DNA from 4 places in the Desulfotomaculum defluvii genome. Region 3 is predicted to be linked to each of the others. Evidence: riboswitches for the same ligand, from Rfam matches in the RefSeq annotation. Region 3 holds a riboswitch; each other region holds the start of a gene.
The links. Region 3 has a riboswitch for S-adenosylmethionine ahead of ACYQ03_RS09180 (Vitamin B12 dependent methionine synthase activation subunit). Riboswitches for the same ligand answer to the same signal wherever they lie in the genome.
Positions count from the first base shown of each region.

Region 1 (2,200 bases), on a different contig from region 3:
ATTATCGAACAAACGCATTAACCTCCTGATATCCTGTTCGTAACGGATTAAGTTTTCAATTTCTTTTAAAAGTTCTTCCAGATCTTCCTTCGTAAATAGAGGTAATAACCTGTTTAACTCCTTTGGATCCATATCGGGGGAGAGCATCTTTCTCACTTCCTCGTATTTTAGGTGTATGACAAAATATTCAAAGCTAATAAGAAAAGTTACAGATCCGAACAAGTTCTTCCTTTCACTTGATATCTAAAAAAAAATGACCGGTTATACCGGCCATTTTTTTTTAGATATAGGTAACCCCAACACTATTGTCCGGAGGAGGTTTTACAGTCTTGCGATCCTTAGAATACCTGGGAACTTGCTTATGTTTTCCATTATCCCTGGACTTTAATCTGCGGCTCACAGCAACCCCTCCTTTTTATATTGAACTCATCTTTATTGTTCTCCTTTTGATCGTATTCATTCTTGCTAAAACTTTTCAGATTTACACTTTTAAGCAAAATAAAATATTGATTGACAAAATCAAATATATGGCATAAAATCTACATTAGTCAATTTAATAGCAATTCTTCTTATCCAGAGAGGCTGAGGGACTGGCCCTGAGACGCCCGGCAACCTTCTTATTTTATCTAAGAAAGGTGCTAATTCCTGCAGAAGAACAATCTTCTGAAAGATAAGGAGGGGGCATAAGCATATTATGGCCTCTTCTGGTCTGACCAGAAGAGGCCTCATTAATTTAGACGGAGCTATACTAGATCAAGCAATCTAAGGAAGGTTGATATACTTGATAGAAATTAAAGACCTAACCAAGGTTTATCATTCCAATGCTGGAGATGTTAAAGCCCTAGACAGTGTAAGTTTAAGAGTTCGTAAAGGCGAAATATACGGTATCATAGGTTTTAGTGGAGCAGGTAAGAGCACATTGATCCGTTGCGTAAATATGCTGGAAAAACCCACATCAGGTAGTATTAAAGTAAATAGTCAGGAAATGACCGAATTAAGTGAAACACAGCTAAGATCCAGCCGCCAAAAAATCGGCATGATTTTTCAGCATTTTAATCTATTATCCTCACGTACTGTATTTGAAAACATCGCTTTCCCTCTGGAGATTAGTGGTGTAAACAATCAGGAAATCCAGGCTAAGGTTACGAAGTTGTTAGATCTAGTGGGACTAGCCGATAAAGCTAACGCTTACCCTAGCCAGTTATCCGGTGGTCAAAAACAAAGGGTAGGCATCGCCCGGGCCTTGGCCAATGACCCCATTGTACTACTGTGCGATGAAGCTACCTCTGCCCTAGACCCTGCCACCACCAGCTCTATATTAGAGTTGTTAAAAGATATAAACCGCCAATTGGATCTAACCATTTTGATGATTACACACGAAATGAAAGTAATCTCTGAAATATGCGATTCTGTAGCAGTAATTGAAAAGGGGAAAATTATTGAAGAAGGTTTAGTCATTGATGTTTTCACCCAACCCCAACACCCCACTACGCGTCGCTTTGTCCAAACAATCATTAATACAGATGTCCCGGAAAAAATTAAGCAGCGTCTGCTTCAAAAGGATGAGGGTCAAATTATCAGGATTTCTTTTATTGGAGACTCTACGGATGAACCTGTGATTTCAACTTTAGCTAAGCAATATGATGTGGATGTAAACATTCTTTATGGCAACATTGACCAGATCCAAGATACTCCCTTTGGCATGTTAATTATTGAATGTCTAGGGCCCAAAGTCAACTGCGAAAAGGCAGTGGAATATTTACGAAGACAAGGCTTAAGAATCGAGGTGTTAAAGAATGTCCAATGAAATTCTCTCCCACCTAGCCAACCTATCCCCAGAGTTAATCAAGGCCACTTGGGAAACTCTTTATATGACAATGGTATCTGTTATACTGGCTTCGGTATTAGGTATTCCCTTAGGAATAATTTTAGTCATTACTGATAAGGGCCATATTAAAGAGAATTTGTTGCTGAACCGGGTTTTGGGATCAATTGTGAACATCTTTCGTTCCTATCCCTTCATTATCTTACTACTGGCACTGGTCCCCTTTACTCGTTTTGTTGTAGGCACTACTATTGGAACCACTGCGGCCATTGTCCCCCTCACCGTTGCCTCAGCTCCCTTTGTGGCCAGAATGGTGGAAACTTCTTTAAAGGAAGTAAACTGGGGTGTGATAGAGGCTTCTCTGGCAATGGGTGC
Region 1 covers NZ_BAAHYV010000006.1:720,045-722,244, reverse strand. Annotated here, with positions in the region: gene ACYQ03_RS06205 (hypothetical protein) at 1-147, opposite strand, end outside; SAM riboswitch class I at 567-677, shown strand; gene ACYQ03_RS06200 (methionine ABC transporter ATP-binding protein) at 782-1,807, shown strand; gene ACYQ03_RS06195 (methionine ABC transporter permease) at 1,797-2,200, shown strand, end outside.
Region 1: another riboswitch for S-adenosylmethionine. It lies ahead of ACYQ03_RS06200 (methionine ABC transporter ATP-binding protein); the one in region 3 lies ahead of ACYQ03_RS09180 (Vitamin B12 dependent methionine synthase activation subunit).

Region 2 (2,200 bases), on a different contig from region 3:
GCCAATTTGGTGCCCGGGCCACAGAAATGACAGCTATTGCCCTATTTTTCTATGCCATAGGCTTAGTTGGGCAGGCAGCCAATATTATTTTGACTAGGGCCTTTTACGCCCAACAGGATACAAGAACACCAGTTAAATTAATGGCTGTAACCGTGGTGGTGAACTTGGTCTTTAGTCTACTGCTTATTGGCCCTTTAAAGCACGGTGGTTTGGCTCTGGCTAACTCCATTGCATCTTTAATCAACACCATTATGTTGACCTGGTTTCTCAATAAAAGGATTCCTGGCATGTGGAATGCAAGTGCCATGACCTTTCTTTTACAAACAGCCTTGGCCACCACCAGCATGGCGGCTGTTGCCTGGGGTGTGAATGCCACTGGAGCTGGTTTCTTTGCTGCTTATGGTACACTGGGACTTGCAGTCCAAGTGGGAGTAAGTATCTCAACAGCCTTATTAGCCTTTATCCTTGCTGTTTTCCTACTTCGCATGGAAGAAGCCAAAATGATAACTGAGTATGCAGGGAAATTTCTTCGCAAGTTACACCCTTCCAAGGGTTAGCCTAACGCACCAATGCACCTCCCAGAGCATAGCATGGGTTTAGGAGGTGCAAGATATGATTAAAGCAACTCAACTGTCGGCCAAAGATATCGTTAATCTAAACGATGGGGCAAAGCTAGGTCCGGTGAAGGATTTACATATTGATCCCGAAACAGGCAGCGTAGTGGCCATAGTGCTTGAGGCACCCCGGCGTTATTTTGGCCTGATTCGGTCTGGGCGAGATATGGTCATTCCCTGGAATCTAGTAAAAAAATTTGGTATCGATACAGTGCTGGTGGATTTACAGCCTATGGATCGATCTTATTACGAAGAATAAGAGAATTTGTTTGACACAAAGTTCCTCCTTTGCTAAAATTAATCTGGCAATTTTGCTTGTTGTTCTGTGCTCATCAAGAGAGGTGGAGGGACTGGCCCGATGAAACCCGGCAACCTCACGTAAGGTGCCAAGTCCTGCAGGAGTTTATTCCTGACAGATGAGGTCATTGAGGGAAGGCTGGGAAAAAATAACCTCTCCATTTAGGAGAGGTTTGTTTATTTTTGATGGGAGCGGGAAAAGTTAATAGAGGGAGGTAATCAATTGAGTAGAAAACTTTTTACTTCTGAATCTGTAACTGAAGGCCATCCAGATAAAGTGGCCGACCAAATTTCTGATGCCATATTAGACTCTATTTTGGCTAAAGACCCGATGGCTCGTGTAGCCTGTGAGACCTTTGTTACTACTGGTCTAGTACTGGTGGGAGGGGAAATTTCCTGCCAATGCTATGTAGATATCCCTAAGGTAGTTAGGGAGACCGTTTTGGAAATCGGCTATACCCGTGCTAAATACGGTTTTGACGGGGACACCTGTGCAGTGTTAACTGCCATTGATGAGCAGTCCCCTGATATTGCCATGGGTGTAGACAAGGCCTTGGAAGCTAAAACAGGTGAAATGACTGAGGCTGAAATTGAGGCCATTGGTGCTGGTGATCAAGGCATGATGTTCGGTTATGCCACCGATGAAACACCGGAATTAATGCCCCTGCCCATCTCCCTGGCCCATACAATGGCCCGCCGTCTAGCTGAGGCTCGTAAGTCCGGCTTACTAGATTATTTGCGTCCCGATGGTAAAACCCAAGTTACTGTGGAATACGAGGGCGATAAACCTGCCCATATTGACACAGTAGTAATTTCCACTCAACACCATCCGGAAGTTGACCTAGAGACCATTCGTCAGGATATGATAGAAAAGGTAGCCCTGCCCGTACTGCCGGCTGAATTAGTTGACGAAAAAACCCGTTTCTTGATTAACCCCACTGGCCGCTTTGTTATTGGTGGACCCCACGGTGATGCCGGTTTGACTGGACGCAAAATTATCGTTGATACCTATGGTGGTATGGCCCGTCACGGTGGTGGTGCCTTCTCCGGCAAAGATCCTACAAAGGTAGACCGTTCTGCTGCCTACGCTGCCCGATACGTGGCTAAAAACGTAGTGGCTGCTGGCCTAGCTAAGAGATGCGAAGTACAACTGGCCTACGCCATCGGCGTAGCCCATCCGGTTTCTGTAAGGGTTCAGACCTTTGGTACCGGTACTGTTAGTGATGAGGTTATTATCAACCTAATCAACAAAAACTTTGACCTACGTCCCGCTGGCATCATCAAGTCCT
Region 2 covers NZ_BAAHYV010000006.1:233,224-235,423, forward strand. Annotated here, with positions in the region: gene murJ (murein biosynthesis integral membrane protein MurJ) at 1-557, shown strand, start outside; gene ACYQ03_RS03790 (YlmC/YmxH family sporulation protein) at 613-873, shown strand; SAM riboswitch class I at 941-1,037, shown strand; gene metK (methionine adenosyltransferase) at 1,135-2,200, shown strand, end outside.
Region 2: another riboswitch for S-adenosylmethionine. It lies ahead of metK (methionine adenosyltransferase); the one in region 3 lies ahead of ACYQ03_RS09180 (Vitamin B12 dependent methionine synthase activation subunit).

Region 3 (2,200 bases):
TGCAGGGCATCTCACTAAAGGATACAACTATCACCCTTTACAATCAGAAGGGTAAAATATTGGCTTCGGAAGTTGGAGATTTGATTGTAACCCACTGGGGTCTTTCAGGTCCTGGTGCTCTGCGGGTAAGTCGGGTGGTGGCAAAGGAAGGTCAGAGGAATACCAATGCCCTAGTGCAAGGAAAAATTGATTTGTTTTCCGGATACTCTTTATCAGATTTGGAACTAAAACTACTTAAAAGCATGGGGGAAGCGGGTAAGCGTTCCGTAAAAAACATTTTATCCGAAATGATCCCAGAAAGATTGGCCAAGGTTTTACTGCAATTGGCTGATATTTCCTCAGAACGCCCGGCAAATCAGGTAAATGGCACTGAAATAAGCAACCTTGCTTCTATATGTAAGGGCCTGCCAATTCATATAACTGGCACCAGACCAATCCAAGAAGCCACCATAACTGCTGGAGGAATTAAGGTAAAGGAGATTAATCCGCGAACTATGGAATCTAAGCTGATCAAAGGGCTTTTCTTTGCCGGAGAAATTCTGGATGTGGATGCACAGACAGGTGGTTTTAATATGCAGGTGGCCTTTAGTACAGGCTATGTAGCCGGAGAAGCTGCGGCGAAAGTATAAGAAAAACTAAGCTGACGATACCCTAAAGGGCACTTAAAACCCAGCCGGACAAGTTTTTCTAAGATTCTCTTGACGAAGAAGTGTGGTTTGTTGTACATTACCAATAATAAAATATATTCTTTGCACTTATCAAGAGTGGTGGAGGGACTGGCCCTATGAAACCCGGCAACCGGCCATTGTATGGCGGCGGTGCCAACTCCTGCAGGAATTAATTAGTTCTTGAAAGATAAGGGTGCGATGGAATTTCTATTACCATTTACGCCCTTAGTGGGCGTTTTTTTAGCTTAAAAGAGACCTTGTTGGAGGATAATATGCTGCTACCTCAAATACCATTAAACATACCACCAAATAAAGTTCTTCAATATCTGGGTATAAAAAATGTAAGTAATCAAACACCACAACTGCTAAGGCAAATCAATGATATCATTCAAGAAGCTAAAATATTTATTACACCTACGGCGGTAATAAATCAAATACCCTTCTGTTTCGATAAGGGCAAGATTACCCTTGGGGATAGTCTTGAAATTAGAGATCCTGTTCTAAAAAAAGTTAGCGCTGTTAGCGTGGTGGCAGTAACAGTTGGGGAAGCTATTGAACAGGAAGCAACACTGTTGTTTCGTAGAGGAGAAACAACCCGGGGAGTTATTATGGATGCTGTAGGAACTGTTGCGGTAGAAGCGGTTGCCGAACAAGTAATTGGATTGGCTGCCAGTCAGATGCGGTTAAAGGGGCTATACCCCACGCCAAAGCTGGGTCCTGGTTATCGTGGTGTACCTATGGAGTATTTGCCAGACATGCTAGAATTGGCCGATGCCCTTCAGATAAAAATAACCTGCAATGACTTTTACCAGATGAACCCATCAAAATCCCTTTGTTTTGTTGTCGGTTGGGGTTCAAAGCCCTTTAAAATAAATAGTAAATGTGATTTATGCCAAAAAACTAACTGTTTGTATCGTAGCTAGGATGGAAGGAGAGAAAGGAAATTGTCTTTTAGAGAAAGAGTAAAAAAAGAAATTTTAATTATTGATGGCGCCATGGGGACCTTGTTGCAACAGAGGGGTCTACCAGGTGGATGGTGTCCTGAGGAATGGAATCTTAGCCACCCTGAAGCCATTAAAGAAATACATAAACTATATTTAGAAGCAGGGGCAGACATTATCACTACCAATACCTTTGGAGCCATTGGCTTAAAATTGGCAGACTATAACCTGGCAGATAAAGTAAAAGATATTAATCACCGGTCAGTGACCCTAGCCAAGGAAGTGGCCGGTCAATATGGAGCAATGGTAGCTGGCTCGGTGGGTCCACTGGGTAAGTTTTTACAACCCCTGGGAACCATGACCTTTGATCAAGCCTATGAGCAATTTTATGAACAATGTGTTGCTATGGTAGAAGCCGGTGTAGATTTAATTCTCTTCGAAACCTTTGGCGATATAGGTGAAATGCGTGCAGCCCTTATTGCTGCTGCCGATGCTGGTAATGTACCAGTGGTGGCCAGCTTTACCTTTGATGAAACTGGCCGCACCTTTACCGGAACGGATCCGGAAACTGCCGCCGTCGTGGCTGAAAGA
Region 3 covers NZ_BAAHYV010000007.1:438,336-440,535, forward strand. Annotated here, with positions in the region: gene ACYQ03_RS09175 (BaiN/RdsA family NAD(P)/FAD-dependent oxidoreductase) at 1-629, shown strand, start outside; SAM riboswitch class I at 753-862, shown strand; gene ACYQ03_RS09180 (Vitamin B12 dependent methionine synthase activation subunit) at 941-1,591, shown strand; gene ACYQ03_RS09185 (homocysteine S-methyltransferase family protein) at 1,613-2,200, shown strand, end outside.

Region 4 (2,200 bases), on a different contig from region 3:
CGCTAATGGTTGGTAGGTGGCCTTGGGCCATGAGCCATGGGCCTTGGGCTTTTTTGCCTGTTCTGTTTAGGGGTCTCTTGCTCATGGCACACTGCATTTTCATATTTTGTGTAGGTCAAAGGGGTTTTATAAAAGAAATGCGACGTGGAGGACTGTTCCCCCTGTCGCATTTTTTATATATCTACCAGTGCCCATGCCAATTCTCATAAAAGTCAATGCCGGTTTCATCTTCTTGTTCCTCTGGTGACCCCCAACCAACGATACCAGTTTTAAGCATGTCCGGGCGGGACTCTTCCAGGTTATACATAGCACTCACCTCCTTCTGGTTGAATAATATATTTTGATGATTATCGTATGGTTATGCAGACTAACTAAGTTGTCTGGTCAAAGCAAAAGACCCATAAGTGTAACCAGCACAAAAAGCCTATGGCCTTTTCCAAAGGTGATTTAGCTGACGGCTGATGACTATTCCTTTTTACCAAAAAAAAATAGTTGACAATATAACTTGGCCTTGCTAAACTAAACAGTATCTTAAATTAAACAAACCAATTAAATATGCGCTCTTATCCCGAGAGGTGGAGGGACTGGCCCTATGAAACCCAGCAACCGTCCGGTAGAACCCGGACAGGTGCTAATTCCTGCAGAAGATTTTCTTCTGACAGATAAGAGGTGAGCTATGACCGTGATATGGGAATAAGCCTCTTCTGTTAAGAAGGGGCTTGTTTATTTTATTATGGACTGGAAGAGCGCGCAGAAGGAGGATTTTTAAATGGCTGTTGAGAGAACCTATGCAGAAATTAATGCCCGTATCAAAGCGGGAAAGGCAGTGGTATTGACTGCTGAAGAAGTGATTGGAAAAGTGAGAGAGCAGGGACTGTCTAAAACGGCTGCAGAAGTTGATGTGGTAACTACTGGTACCTTTGGCCCCATGTGTTCTTCTGGTGCGTTTTTGAATTTTGGACATTCTTCTCCTCGGATTAGAATGACTAAAGTATCTCTAAATAATGTTCCTGCCTATACTGGCATAGCTGCAGTGGATGCATTTATCGGCGCCACGGAAATTCCCGAAGAGGATCCGGCAAATGGAGATTTTCCAGGGGATTTTCGCTACGGTGGGGGTCATGTTATAGAGGATTTGGTAGCAGGAAAGCAAATAAAGCTGAAAGCTTTATCCTACGGTACTGATTGTTACCCCAGAAAAGAAATAGAAACAACCCTTACCTTGAATGAGATAAATGAGGCTATTTTATTTAACCCTCGCAATGGTTATCAAAACTATAACTGTGCCGTTAACCTAAGTGATAAAACTATCTATACCTATATGGGAACACTTAAACCCCGCTTAGGAAATGCCAACTATTCTACCTCTGGACAATTAAGTCCCCTGATGAAGGATCCTAATTTTGCTACCATAGGCGTAGGCACCAGAATCTTTCTGGGTGGGGGTGTAGGCTATGTGGTTTGGAATGGCACCCAGCATTTCCCCGGCTGGCTAAAGGACCAAGAGGGAAACGTGGTGGGCTCAGCAGGTGGGACACTTTCTGTTCTAGGTGACCTAAAGCAGATGAAAGCCCAGTGGCTAAGGGGAACCAGTTTCCGAGGTTATGGTGCTACTCTAACCGTAGGGTTAGGAATACCTATTCCTATACTTAACGAAGAAATACTACGTTATGCTGCATTATCAGATGAGGAACTGCATGCTCCGGTAGTTGATTACAGTGATGCTTACCCGAATCGGGTTGGTGGGAATTTAGGTTTAGTCAGCTATGCCCAATTAAAATCAGGGAAAATTACTATAAATGGTAAAGAAATCCCTACGGCACCCCTATCTAGTTACCCAAAAGCTAGGGAAATCGCTAATCAGTTAAAGAACTGGATTGAAAAAGGAGACTTTTTATTGGGTGAACCAGTACAGCTTCTACCTGGCCCTGCAGCAGGTTTAACGGGTAAGACATTAGATATTAAGTAATGGAAGGAGTGTCGGTAAATGGCACCTCATAAAATTGTTTTGCGTTTCACTTCATCAACATCTGATCAACCTATTATCTATCACTTAGTAAAGGACTATGATTTGGTGGTAAATATTGTCAAGGCACAAATTAATCCTCACCTAGAAGGGACTTTAGTTTTAGACCTTTGGGGGGAGAAATATGAGGAAGGTATAGAGTATCTAAGGAATCAGGGTATCTCTGTACATCCC
Region 4 covers NZ_BAAHYV010000004.1:125,016-127,215, forward strand. Annotated here, with positions in the region: gene ACYQ03_RS02345 (hypothetical protein) at 182-307, opposite strand; SAM riboswitch class I at 561-669, shown strand; gene ACYQ03_RS02350 (homocysteine biosynthesis protein) at 770-1,969, shown strand; gene ACYQ03_RS02355 (NIL domain-containing protein) at 1,988-2,200, shown strand, end outside.
Region 4: another riboswitch for S-adenosylmethionine. It lies ahead of ACYQ03_RS02350 (homocysteine biosynthesis protein); the one in region 3 lies ahead of ACYQ03_RS09180 (Vitamin B12 dependent methionine synthase activation subunit).